3 regions of the Methylobacterium sp. WL7 genome follow, and region 1 is predicted to be linked to each of the others. Evidence: predicted binding sites of a transcription regulator. Region 1 holds the regulator's gene; each other region holds the start of a gene.
What was found. Region 1 encodes LexA, which represses DNA repair genes until DNA is damaged. Its sites were predicted from a motif close to TGTTCNNNNTGTGTTCNG; they were not measured.
Positions count from the first base shown of each region.

Region 2: FV233_RS21845 (UvrD-helicase domain-containing protein) is a predicted target of LexA. The motif match lies at 2,608-2,625, and genes of this name have one in related genera.
Region 3: FV233_RS14785 (PA0069 family radical SAM protein) is a predicted target of LexA. The motif match lies at 2,605-2,622, and genes of this name have one in related genera.

Region 1 is NZ_VRVG01000168.1:323-4,470, forward strand. Features, by position in the region: gene FV233_RS26360 (ComEC/Rec2 family competence protein) at 1-2,088, shown strand, start outside; gene lexA (transcriptional repressor LexA) at 2,082-2,801, opposite strand; gene FV233_RS26370 (biliverdin-producing heme oxygenase) at 3,122-3,721, shown strand; gene FV233_RS26375 (hypothetical protein) at 3,969-4,148, shown strand, end outside.
Region 2 is NZ_VRVG01000107.1:4,241-8,388, reverse strand. Features, by position in the region: gene FV233_RS21845 (UvrD-helicase domain-containing protein) at 234-2,597, opposite strand; gene FV233_RS21840 (hypothetical protein) at 2,913-3,641, opposite strand; gene FV233_RS21835 (hypothetical protein) at 3,840-4,130, opposite strand.
Region 3 is NZ_VRVG01000051.1:10,262-14,409, reverse strand. Features, by position in the region: gene moaB (molybdenum cofactor biosynthesis protein B) at 1-404, shown strand, start outside; gene FV233_RS14795 (amino acid permease) at 394-1,848, opposite strand; gene FV233_RS14790 (hypothetical protein) at 1,986-2,516, opposite strand; gene FV233_RS14785 (PA0069 family radical SAM protein) at 2,645-3,760, shown strand; gene FV233_RS14780 (HAMP domain-containing methyl-accepting chemotaxis protein) at 4,127-4,148, shown strand, end outside.

The DNA.
Region 1 (4,148 bases):
GGGACGCCGTTCCTCGCCGCCCCCCTAGTCGGAGCGTCGCTCGCCGTCGCGCCCGCGCCGTTCCTCGGCGCGCGGCCGGCGGCGCTCGCCCTCTGCCTGGCGCTGGCGGCCGGCTTCCTCGGTTTCGCGGCGGCGACCTGGCGGGTCTCGCAGGTCGCGGCGCCGATCCTCACCCGCACCACAATCGGACCGCTGACCGGGATGATCGAGGCGCTGGACGAGCGCGAGGTCGGCGCCCGGCTGGTGATCAGGGTCGAGAGCTTCGCCGGGCTCGAACCCGCAGTGAAGCCGGTTCGGGTGCGGGTCTCGTTCCGAAAGGCGCCATCCCTGCGGCCCGGGGATTTCATCGCCGCCACGGCAAGATTGCTGCCGCCGCCCGAGGCGGCACGACCGGGCGGCTACGACTTCGCGCGAGATGCCTACTTTCAGGGACTCGGCGCGGTCGGCTCGCTGATCGGTGCGATCACGGTTCGAGAGCCGCCCACACCGCCGCCTCTGCGCCTGCGCTTGGCGGCCTTGCTCGATGAGGCCCGCAACGCGCTGACGCGCCGGATCGCGCAGGCCGAGGGCGGGCAGGCGGGGGCCGTGGCGGCGGCCCTGGTCACGGGCAAGCGCGGCCTGATCGGACCGGCCGCCAATGACGCGCTCCGGGCGGCAGGCATCTATCACGTCGTTTCCATCTCGGGTCTCCACATGGTGCTGGCCGCCGGCGTGGTGTTCTGGCTGGTGCGGGCCGTCCTGGCGCTGATGCCGTATTGCGCGCTGGTCTGGCCGATCAAGAAGATCGCCGCCGGCTTCGCGATGCTGGGCGTCACCGCCTATTGCGCGTTCTCGGGATGGGACATCGCGGCCGAGCGCTCCCTGATCATGACGCTGATCATGCTCGGCGCGATCCTGGTCGACCGGCCGGCACTGTCCATGCGCAACCTCGCGCTGGCCGCCCTGATAGCCCTGGCGCGGGAACCCGAGGGCCTGCTTGGACCGAGCTTCCAGATGTCGTTCGGGGCGGTGGCCGGGCTGATCGCCTGTGCGCGGCTGATCGACGGGCGCCTGTTCCGGCGACCCGGGGCGGGGCGGATCGAGCGGCTCGTCGGCAGGGGACTCTCGGCCGTGATCGGCACCCTCGCGACGACCCTGGTGGCGCAGGTCGCGACGGCGCCGTTCGCCACCTACCATTTCCAGACGGTTCAGCCGTTCGGGCTGATCGGCAACGCCCTGACCTTGCCGCTGGTGTCCCTGGTCGTGATGCCGGCGGCGGTGATCGGGGTCCTGGCCTGTCCCTTCGCCCTGGACCGGCCGATCTGGTGGCTGATGGGACAGGCGGTGGGCGGGATGTTGGCGATCTCCGAGTGGATCGCCGGCTTCGATCGGGCCGTCCTGGTTGTGCCGGCCTTCGGCACCGGCGCGCTGGCGATGCTGGCCGCCGGGCTGCTGCTGGCGACGCTGCCGGTGTCGCGGCTGCGCTGGCTGGCCCTGCCGCCCGCCCTGCTCGGGCTCGGCCTCGCCGCCGTTCCGGAGCGCTTCGACCTGTACGTCGACCGGCAGGGCGGTGGCGCGGCCGTGCGTGGGCCGGACGGAGTCCTGTCGGCCCTCGGCAATCCTTCGGCTTTCGTGATGGAGCAGTGGCTGAAGGCGGATGGCGACGGGCGATCGGCCAAGGCAGTGATCCAGGTTGGGTCGGCCGTCGGACGGTGCGACAGGCTCGGCTGCACCGCGCGCCTGCCGGACGGCCGCGCAGTCGCCCTGGTCCGCGACCGGCGCGCCTTCCCGGAGGATTGCGCCAGGGCGGCCGTGCTGATCTCGCGGCTCGCCGCGCCGCCCACCTGCACGGGCCCGCTGGTGATCGACCGCCGGGTTCTCGCCGCCCGAGGCGCCGTCGCACTCCGGGCCGACCGGGACGGCTTCACGGCACGCTATACCCATGACACGGGGCGCGCCGTGCCTTGGCGGCCGTCGCCGGCTTTACGGCCCTCGCCTCTTGTCCCACGGCCGGAAACGCCGACGCCCGGTGAGCCGCTCCCGGCAGAGGCCGACGCACCCGGTCCCGAGGCCGCGCCGGGCGACGCGCCGGCCGAACCGCTTCAGTAGCGGCGGACGAGGCTGACGAGGCGGCCCTGGATCTGGACCCGGTCGGGCCCGAGAACGCGGGTCTCGTAGGCCGGGTTGGCGGCTTCGAGGGCGATCGAGGAACCCCGGCGGCGCAGGCGCTTCAGCGTCGCCTCCTCGTCGTCGATCAGCGCCACGATGATGTCGCCGGTATTGGCCGTGTCCTGCTTGCGGATCACCACGAGGTCGCCGTCGAGGATGCCGGCATCGACCATCGAATCGCCGCGGACCTCAAGGGCGTAATGCTCGCCGCCGGCCAGGAAGTCCGGCGACATGGTGATGGCGTGGCTCTGGTTCTGGATCGCCGAGACCGGCGTACCCGCCGCGATCCGGCCCATCACGGGGATCGAGATGGAACGGCCGCCGTCGTCGATCATCCGGGCGGTCGCGGGCTGCGCCGGCAGCTTGGACTTCCCGCCCTCGACCACGCTCGGAGTGAAGCGGCGGGGTTCCGCGGGCGGTGCGGCCGGCTGGGACAGGCTCTCGGGGATGCGGATCACTTCGATGGCACGCGCCCGGTTCGGAAGGCGCCGCAGGAAGCCGCGCTCCTCCAGGGCCGTGATCAGCCGGTGGATGCCCGATTTGGACTTCAGATCGAGGGCGTCCTTCATCTCGTCGAACGAGGGCGGGACGCCACATTCCTGCATGCGGCTCTGGATGAAACGCAGGAGGTCCAGCTGCTTGCGCGTGAGCATCGACGGGGGACTCGCGGCTTGGGGGACCGCATAGATGCGGTCGCGGAAACAAATCACGAACACGTTAAACGTTCCGCAAGTGTTCCGCAAGCGTGATCGGCCAAGCTTGATCGATCGGCTGTGTGCGGATGCGGCCGTTATGTGCCATGACGCGTCCGCGCCGCCATGGCAGAACCGGCCGAGCCGGATCGGCACGATCCCGGGTCAGCCTCGGTGATCTGAATCGCCGGAATGGTCCGGAGGCCGGGAGGGTCGGGGCGGCGCGGCGGGCCGCTCGTCCCGGCCCCTGGCACCTTGCCCGAACGACAGACATAGATCGCATGGACGCCGCATCATCCGACATCGCCGAGACCGGCAGCCGCGTGAAGCGCCTGAGAACGGCGACCGCGGCAGCCCATGATCAGCTCGACCGGCGCATCATGGCGGCAAAGCCGTTCGCGAGCCTCGAGCGCTACGCGTTGTTCCTTCAGATCCAGTACCGCTTCCATGCGGTCGTCGATCGGGTCTATCGCGATGGCGCGTTCGCACATGTCCTGCCCGATCTCGACGGCAGGCGGCGACTGCCCCTGATCCAGCAGGATCTGCGCGATGTCGGAGCGACCATCCCTGACGGCGCGTCCGAGGACCGACCCGGGACGATCGATCCGGCGCAGGGATTGGGCTGGCTCTACGTCGCCGAAGGCTCGAATCTCGGCGCGGCCATCCTCCTCAAGGAAGCCAGGGCGCTCGGCCTGTCGGAAACCCGCGGCGCCCGCCATCTCGCCGGACATCCCGAGGGACGCGGGTTGCATTGGCGGCACTTCACGGCCGCCCTCGACCGGGTCGAACTCGGGGAGGGCGGCGAGCAACGCGTCGCCGCGGGGGCGACGGAGGCGTTCCACTTCGTACGCCGGCTGGTCGGGGACGTCTTCGAAGGCTGATGCCGCCGCCCGGTCGGATCGTTCAGCGGCCCTGGCACAGCAACAGAACCTGTCACGCGTGCCATCCACCGGCGAGTGGGGCGATGACCGGTCGCCGACGCCCGGAACGGGGTCTCGGGCGACAAACGAATTGACTGGGCAAGCGGGGCCGTTTCAATGCGCCTTGATGCTTGCCCCGGAGGGCGGGACAGGCGGATCGTCCCGGCGGCTTCGAGACTGGGCTGGAATTGGGCTTGGAATGACGAGGATGCGACGCGCGGCTCTTCTGCCCATCGGTGTCGGGGCCGTCGGCCTGGCGCTGGCCGGCTGCACCACCGGGTTCTCGTATATCTCGCGCAACTACGTGGCGCTCACCCCGCAGGTGGTGACCATCGGCTGCAAGGAGCCCTACGAGGTCTACGACAACCGGCAGGTGCGCCGGATGCTG
Region 2 (4,148 bases), on a different contig from region 1:
GAGAGGTCGCATCCCTCACCCCAACCCTCTCCCGCACGGGAGAGGGGGCGCGTCGCGGCTTTCGCAAGCCGATGTGTGAATGAGAAAGCCCGCAGAGGAGGGGAGGGAGAGCGCGCGTCTGCCGCGCTGCGACGTCTCCTGCCGCCGAGAAGGATCCGGGCTGCGATGCGGGAATGTGCAGGCCAGCACGGGTGAAGCCGGCCGAGCCGAACGTCCGGGCTCGGCCGGCGGGACTAGCTCGTTCCAGCCTGGATGAAGCTGTCGAGGACCATCTTCCGGCCGGCCTTGTCGAAGTCGACGGTGAGCTTGTTGCCGTCCACGCCCGCGATGGTCCCGGGGCCGAACTTCATGTGGAAGACCCGCTGGCCGTCCTGGAACGCGGACGGCGTACCGCTCGACTTGGCGATCAATTCGCCCTCGATCTGGCGCGGGCCGCCGGACCGTCCGCCGGGCGCGCTGCCGAAGCCGGACCGGTTCCCGGCGCCGGCCGCGGTGTTGGCCTGGGCGCGCTGCCAGCCGGGCGTGCCGTAGCTCGATCCGAACGGCGTCGGGTTGCGGTCGAACCGCGAGGCGCCGGCCGAGAAATGTGCGGGCGCCTCGACCACGTCGACCGCCGATTCCGGCAACTCGTCGATGAACCGGGACGGGATGGTGGAGGACCACAGGCCGTGGATCCGCCGGTTGACCGCAAACGACAGCTTCGCGCGCTTGCGCGCCCGGGTGAGGCCGACATGGGCGAGGCGGCGCTCTTCTTCGAGGCCGGCCCGGCCGCTCTCGTCGAGCGCCCGCTGGTTGGGGAACAGGCCGTCCTCCCAGCCGGGCAGGAACACGGTGTCGAATTCCAGGCCCTTGGCGGCGTGGAGCGTCATGAGCGACACCCGCTCGGCGCCCTCGGCCTCGGAGGCTTCCATCACCAGGGAGACGTGCTCCAGGAAGGCCGCCATGTCGGGGAATTCTTCCATGGAGCGGACGAATTCCTTCAGGTTCTCCAGGCGGCCGGCGGCGTCGGCGGAGCGGTCCTTCTGCCACATCTCGGTGTAGCCGGATTCCTCCAGGATGGTCTGGGCGACCTCGCTGTGCGGCTGGGTCTCCACCAGCCGGGCCCACCGCGAAAAACTCTCGGTGAGCGCCCGCAGGGTGGCCCGGACCCGGGGCTTGAGCTCGTCGGTCTCGCACAGGCGCTGGGCGGCGATCCGCAGCGGCAGGCGGTTGGCCCGGCCGAAGGTGTGGAGCTGCTGCAGGGTCGCGTCGCCGAGACCGCGCTTGGGCGTGTTCACGATCCGCTCGAAGGCGAGGTCGTCGCTGACGTTCATGGTGACGCGCAGGTAGGCCAGCGCGTCGCGGATCTCGGCCCGCTCGTAGAAGCGCGGGCCGCCGACCACCCGGTAGGGCAGCCCGAGCTGGACGAACCGGTCCTCGATCTCGCGCATCTGCGCCGAGATCCGCACCAGCACGGCGATCTCCGACAGGGGGTGCTGCTTGGACTGCAGGGATTCGATCGATTCGGCGAGCTGGCGCGCCTCCTCCTCGGAATCCCAGGCGCCGGTCACGGTGACGCGCTCGCCCGGCTCGTCCTCGGTGCGCAGGGTCTTGCCGAGCCGGCTCTCGTTCTTGGCGATCAGCCCCGAGGCGGCGGCCAGGATGTGCCCGGTGGAGCGGTAGTTGCGCTCCAGCCGCACCACCACGGCGCCCGGAAAGTCGTGCTCGAACCGCAGGATGTTGTCGACCTCGGCGCCCCGCCAGCCGTAGATCGACTGGTCGTCGTCGCCCACGCACGCGATGTTTTTTCGTGATTGCGCGAGCAGCCGCAGCCACAGGTACTGGGCAACGTTGGTGTCTTGGTACTCGTCCACCAGGATGTAGCGGAACCGGTCCTGGTAATTGGCGAGGATGTCCGGGTTCTCGCGCCAGAGCTTGAGGCACAGGAGCAAAAGATCGCCGAAATCGACGGCGTTCAGCGTCGCGAGCCGGGCCTGGTAGGCGGTGTAGAGCGCGCCGCCCTTGCCGAACGCGAAGGACGCGGCCTCGCCCGGCGGCACCTGCTCGGGCGAGAGGCCGCGGTTCTTCCAGCCGTCGATGGTGTGGGCGAGCGCACGGGCCGGCCAGCGCTTCTCGTCGATGTTCTGGTCGGCGATCACCTGCTTCATCAGGCGCAGCTGGTCGTCGGTGCCGAGGATCGTGAAGTCCGATTTCAGCCCGACCAGCTCGGCATGCCGGCGCAGGATCTTGGTGCCGATGGCGTGGAAGGTGCCGAGCCAGGGCATGCCCTCGCCGGCCGGGCCGATCAGCGCGCCGATCCGGAGCTTCATCTCCCGGGCGGCCTTGTTGGTGAAGGTCACCGACAGGATGTCGAACGGGCGGGCGCGGCCGGTGGCGATCAGGTGGGCGATCCGGGTGGTCAGCACCCGGGTCTTGCCGGTGCCGGCCCCGGCCAGCACCAGCACCGGACCCTCCGTCGCCTCGACGGCGCGGCGCTGCTCGGGGTTGAGCCCTTCGAGATAGCTGGCGGCGTCCCGCCGGAGGGCGCCCATGGCGCGGGCGGCGATGGAGGTCTGAGCGCCGTCCCCGGCGGGCTGCGCGTGCGGGCCATTCTGCATTCCGCTTCCCTGGACCAAATCGCGAACGGCGTCGAGGGTGTTCGGGGCGGGATGCGACCGGAGCGTTTGGGGCGAGAAGAGAGATCTCTCCTATCAGCAGGCGGTTCGTGGCGCGCTGTGTTCTGAGGGCGGCCTTGATCTCCGTGGACGTTCGAGCATTCAATTTCGATCCGGTGCGGACGTTTTGTGATGTGCGCTTCGGGCGCACGCTTGAGTCTGGATGACTCTCGCTAGGCTAACGTACTTCGACGTAAGGGATGGTCTCCTCTGAGGTTGCGAAAACCGTTGCGAGCAGAGCAGAAAATAGAAATCGCGTCATGTGGCGAACTTATCGAACACGTTGAGCAGAAGCATCTCAATGTGGGCGGCTACCGCGTTAGCGCCGACCTTCAGACTGTTCGGGTGACCACATCCGTTCCGCAGATTTAGGCCAGCCGCGAGTTGCGCCTTTACGTTCTTCCCGACCATCCCGACGGCTGCGATGCGGTCGAGGAAATCATTTTCCTTCATGCGCCCGAGATCGTCCGTGGTCACCGCGATCTTCCACTTTCCATCGACCTTCTTCGCCTCGGTGTTGAAAGCGGCCAGATGGTTGGTCACCACTTCGTTGTGCATCACGCCAACGGCGGCGAGCCACGACATGACGATGGCCGACCGGTAAAGGGCCGCCTCGTGGCACTGGATGGCCTCGGCCACGAAAGCGCGGGTCGTGTCGTCCTTAATCGAGGCCAAGTGCTTGCGCAGATCCTGGGCGACTTTTGCGGCGGCGGTAGGGAGCTTGCTGACGCCGAGTTCTTCGAGACGCGCATGGCCCTTCTCAGACACCTCATAGCCGCCGGGCAACCTGAGAGTTGTATCCCTCGCCTTTGTCAGCACGTCGGCGATGTTCCACGTCTTCATGTTACAGCCGGCTTCCTGTGCCTGCGCAACGATGGCGGGGTTCTTCACTGGTTGGCCCAAGCTCGCGATGACGAGGAGGACCTTGTCGGCTCGGGATAGGCCGTCGCGCTGAAGGACAAGCTTGAGATCGTCAGGACTGAGCAAGTTTGGCCCTCAACTGTACCAGTTCGCTCGCGGAAAGGGATATCTGATCGCCCGTCATGGTCATTAATATTTTCCCAGCGACGAGCCTCTGCAAGATCACACTTAAATTTCCACTCATTGCTTGATTGTAATATCCATTGGCTTGTGCATATCGGCGAGCAGCTCCTTGCGGGTAAAACTTTTTCGACCTTGGCACAGTTAAAGGTGGGCGGCAGCGGCGAGCGCGACATCTCTTGCAGACTTGGCGCCGAGCCGAGCGGCGACGGTCTGCACCGAGAGATTAGTAATAACGTCGGGAACGTCCCTGCTTTCTTCCGCATTCTCTGGATCGTTAACTGGCGGCAGGGCGTCGAAGGTGCCGGGAGGCGCGGCACTGGCCAACGACTCGATATGGCTGAATAGGTCCTTCACGGCCTCATTGTCGTAGATGGCTTCGCCTTCGTACTCGAATTCGATGTGACCCATCTTGATCTTGAGCTTTGTCGGCATGGTCGCTCCTTTGTCGCA
Region 3 (4,148 bases), on a different contig from region 1:
TGCCGGACGAGATCCCGGCGATCCGCGCGCAGGTCGAGGCCTGGCTGCGCGATCCGGCGGTCGACGTGGTGATCACCACCGGCGGTACCGGCTTCACCGGGCGCGACGTGACCCCGGAGGCCCTGGAGCCGCTGTTCGAGAAGCGGATGGAGGGTTTTTCCGCGGTGTTCCACCGCATCTCGTACGACAAGATCGGCACCTCGACCCTGCAATCCCGGGCCACCGCCGGAGTCGCGCAGGCGACCTACCTGTTCGTGCTGCCGGGCTCGCCCGGGGCCTGCCGGGACGCCTGGGACGGCATCCTGGCGCAGCAGCTCGACTATCGGCACCGCCCCTGCAACTTCGTCGAGATCATGCCGCGGCTCGACGAGCACCTGCGGCGGGGTGCCAGCATCACGGCGTGACCGCGTTGCCTTCCTTGCGGCGCAGGACCGAATGCCTGCGGCCGTAGAAGAAATACACGACCAGCCCGATCGCCATCCAGATCACCAGGCGCAGCCAGGTATCGAGGGGCAGGCCGGCCATCAGCAGCAGGCAGAACAGGATTCCGAGGATCGGCACCACCGGCACGGCGGGAACCCGGAACGGCCGCTTCATGTGCCGGTCGGTCCGCCGCAGGTAGATCACCGAGCCGCAGACCAGGATGAAGGCGGCCAGCGTTCCGATGCTCACCATCTCGCCCAGGATGTTGATCGGCACCAGTGCCGCCACGAGGGCGACCACGGTCCCGATCAGCGCCTGGCTGCGATACGGGGTCTGATAGGTCGGGTGGACGTGGGCGAACAGCTTCGGCAGCAACCCGTCATTGGCCATCGTGAAGAAGATCCGGCTCTGGCCGTAGAGCAGCACCAGGATCACCGTGGTCAGGCCGGTGAGCGCCCCGAGCTTGATCAGCAGGGCGAACCAGCCGATGCCGATCACGTCGACGCCCTTGGCGATCGGGTCGGGGACGTTCAGCTCCTTGTAGGGCACCAGCCCGGTGAGGACCGCGGCCACCAGCACGTACAGGATCGTGCAGACGATCAGCGAGCCGAGGATGCCGATCGGCATGTCCTTCTGTGGCTTGCGCGCCTCCTGGGCGGCTGTGGACACCGCGTCGAAGCCGATGAAGGCGAAGAACACCACGCCCGCGCCGCGCAGGATGCCGCTGTAGCCGTACTCCCCGAAGGTACCCTCGTTGGGCGGGATCAGCGGGCTCCAGTGGGCGGTATCGACATGGCCCCAGCCGAGCGCGATGAAGGCCACCACCACGGTGAGCTTCACGGCCACCATGATGTTGTTGAACCGCGCCGATTCCTTGGTGCCGCGCATCAGCAGGATCGTAACCAGGGCCACGATCACCACCGCCGGCAGGTTGAACAGGGCGGTGCCGCCGCCGTCGATCGCCGTGCCCGGCGCATGTGCAAACCGGGCCGGGATCACGAGGCCGACGTCCTTCAGGAGGCTCGTGACGTAGCCCGACCAGCCCACCGCCACCGTGGCCGCGCCCATGGCGTATTCGAGGATCAAGTCCCAGCCGATCAGCCAGGCGAAGAACTCGCCGAGCGTGGCGTAGGTGTAGGTGTAGCTCGATCCCGCCACCGGGATCAGCGCGGCCATCTCGGAGTAGCAGAGGCCGACGAACGCGCAGGCGATGCCGCCGAGCACGAAGGACAGCATGATGCCCGGCCCGGCATATTGGGCCGCCGCCGTGCCGGTGAGCACGAAGATGCCGGCGCCGATGATCGCGCCGATGCCCATCGCGGTGATCGACAGGGCGCCGAGCGACTTCGAGAGCTGCTGCTCGCCCTCGCCGCTCTCCAGGATGTCGTCGACGGACTTCCGCCCCATCAGGCCCGAGGAGTCCATCGTCGCATCCCTCCCGGCGGCGCGCAGGGAATTGGCGCGCCAGCAACGACTTATTCAGCAAGTTTCCTGCCGTCACGCCAGGAATTTTCGGACACTTTCAGTCAATAACGACAAGACGAGCTGCGACATTCTGTCGATCAGGGCCTGTCGATCCGGGCGATGAGCGGCCGGACCTTGAGCCGGGGTGCGAACGCCGCGCCGGCCCGCAGCGCCTCACGCCGCACCACGTCGCCGGCCCGGGCCTGCCGCGCGCCCAGGATCCCCTCGATCCGGCCGACGGCGCGGCCGGCCCAGCCCGAGGCGGGGCGGTGGAGGCGGCCGAGGCCGGTTTCCGGCCGGGCGGTGCCGATGAAGCGGTCGAGGGTGCGGATCCAGCCTTCGGCCGGAACATCCCCGGCTTCCAGGCACAGCACCCAATCCCGTCGCGCCTGCGCGGCCCCGGCCCCATAGGGATCTTTGCCCCGGTGGAGCACCAGGGCCGCCCCGGTGGCGTCCGCGATGGCGGCCGCCGCGTCGCTGTCCCGGCCGGTCACGATCACGGCGTCGCCGACCAGACCGCCGGCCACGCCCGACACCAGCACGCTGAGCGTGTCGGCGAGGCGGTCGATCGCGTCCGGATCGGCCGGGTCGGCCAGGTAGGTCACCGCGGAGAGCATCTGCGCGCCCATAGACGATTCTGCGCGGCGGTAAACCGGGCCGCGGCGTCTCGCCCGGGCTCGCCGGCGTTTGCCTGAAATTGAGGCGCCGGAGGCGCTGTGTTCGCGCTATGTTCCACGTGAAACACGAGGCGCCTGGCATGGCTAAGATTCCCAAAGGCTCGACACCCGTCGCCCCTGTGCGTCTGGGATCGAGCACGTTGCCTCCGGAGGCCCGACGCGGCCGGGGTGCCACGGCGAACCCGACGAGCCGCTACGAGGCGGCCAGCCGCGAGGTCTTCCAGGATCCCGATTGGGAACCCGATATACCCGCCACCCTGCGCACGCAGGTGACGCTGGAGCGGGCCGCGCGGATCATCGCCCGCAATACCTCGCCCGATATCCCGTTCGACCGCTCGGTGAACCCGTATCGCGGCTGCGAGCACGGCTGCATCTACTGTTACGCGCGCCCGACGCATGCCTGGCTTGGGCTTTCGCCCGGCCTCGATTTCGAATCCCGGATCTTCGCCAAGCCCGATGCCGCCAAGCTGCTCGCGCGCGAGATCGCCGCGCCGGGCTACCAGCCGGAGACGATCGCGCTGGGGACCGCCACCGATCCCTACCAGCCGGTGGAGCGGGAGTACCGGATCACCCGAGCGGTGCTGGAGGTGCTTCAGGCCGCGCGTCACCCCGTCGGCATCACCACCAAGTCCGACCTCGTCCTGCGCGACCTCGACATCCTGGCCGAGATGGCCGCGGACAACCTCGTGCTCGTGGCGGTTTCGCTGCCGACGCTGGACCCGCGCCTCGCCCGCCTGCTCGACCCGCGGGCGCCGCGGCCGGAGAAGCGGCTGGCCGCGATGCGGCGCCTGTCCGAGGCCGGCGTGCCCGTGATGGTCAACGTCTCGCCGATCATCCCGGGCCTGACCGACCACGAGATCGAGGCGATCCTGGCCCAAGCCCGCGACCACGGCGCCAGCCGCATCGGCCATGCCCTGCTGCGCCTGCCGGGGGAGGTCGCCGACCTCGTCGCCGACTGGTTCTCCGAGCACTATCCCGAGCGCCGCGCCCGGGCCTTCGCGTTGCTGGCGCAGGCCCGGGGCGGACGCGAGAACGATTCCCGCTTCGGCCACCGCTTCCGCGGCGAGGGGGCCTATGCCGAGATGATCGGCCGGCGGGTCCGCCTCGCGGGCGGGCGGCTCGGCTTCGCGTTCGGGCGCATGGCGCTGAACACGGCGGCGTTCCGCAAGCCCGGGGCGCAGCTCGCCCTGTTCTGAAGCGCGGCGGCGCGTCACAGCCGCAATGGCTCCACCGACGCAGGCCGCACGAACCGGAGCCTTCGCTCATGACAGCGGCCCGCCGCCGGAAGCAGATGTCAGCGCGCCGGAGTCGGTCGAAAGTCCAGCCGTTATCGGGGCTTGATCGAGATATATTCTGCGGACATCACGAACAAAGATCCTAGTCATCACAGCATAACTGATAAAAATCGTCATAAAAGCGAGTTGCAAACGTCATCGTTCGGATCCACAGAGGTTACGCCGACGTAAGATCTTTAGATTTGTTCCAAATCGGGATCAAAAATCGATCGGTGCCGCATCAACACCGTGACGGAACCGACGCCGATGTCTCGTGGGCAACCCCTTATGTTTGCCGGATTCGAGCTCA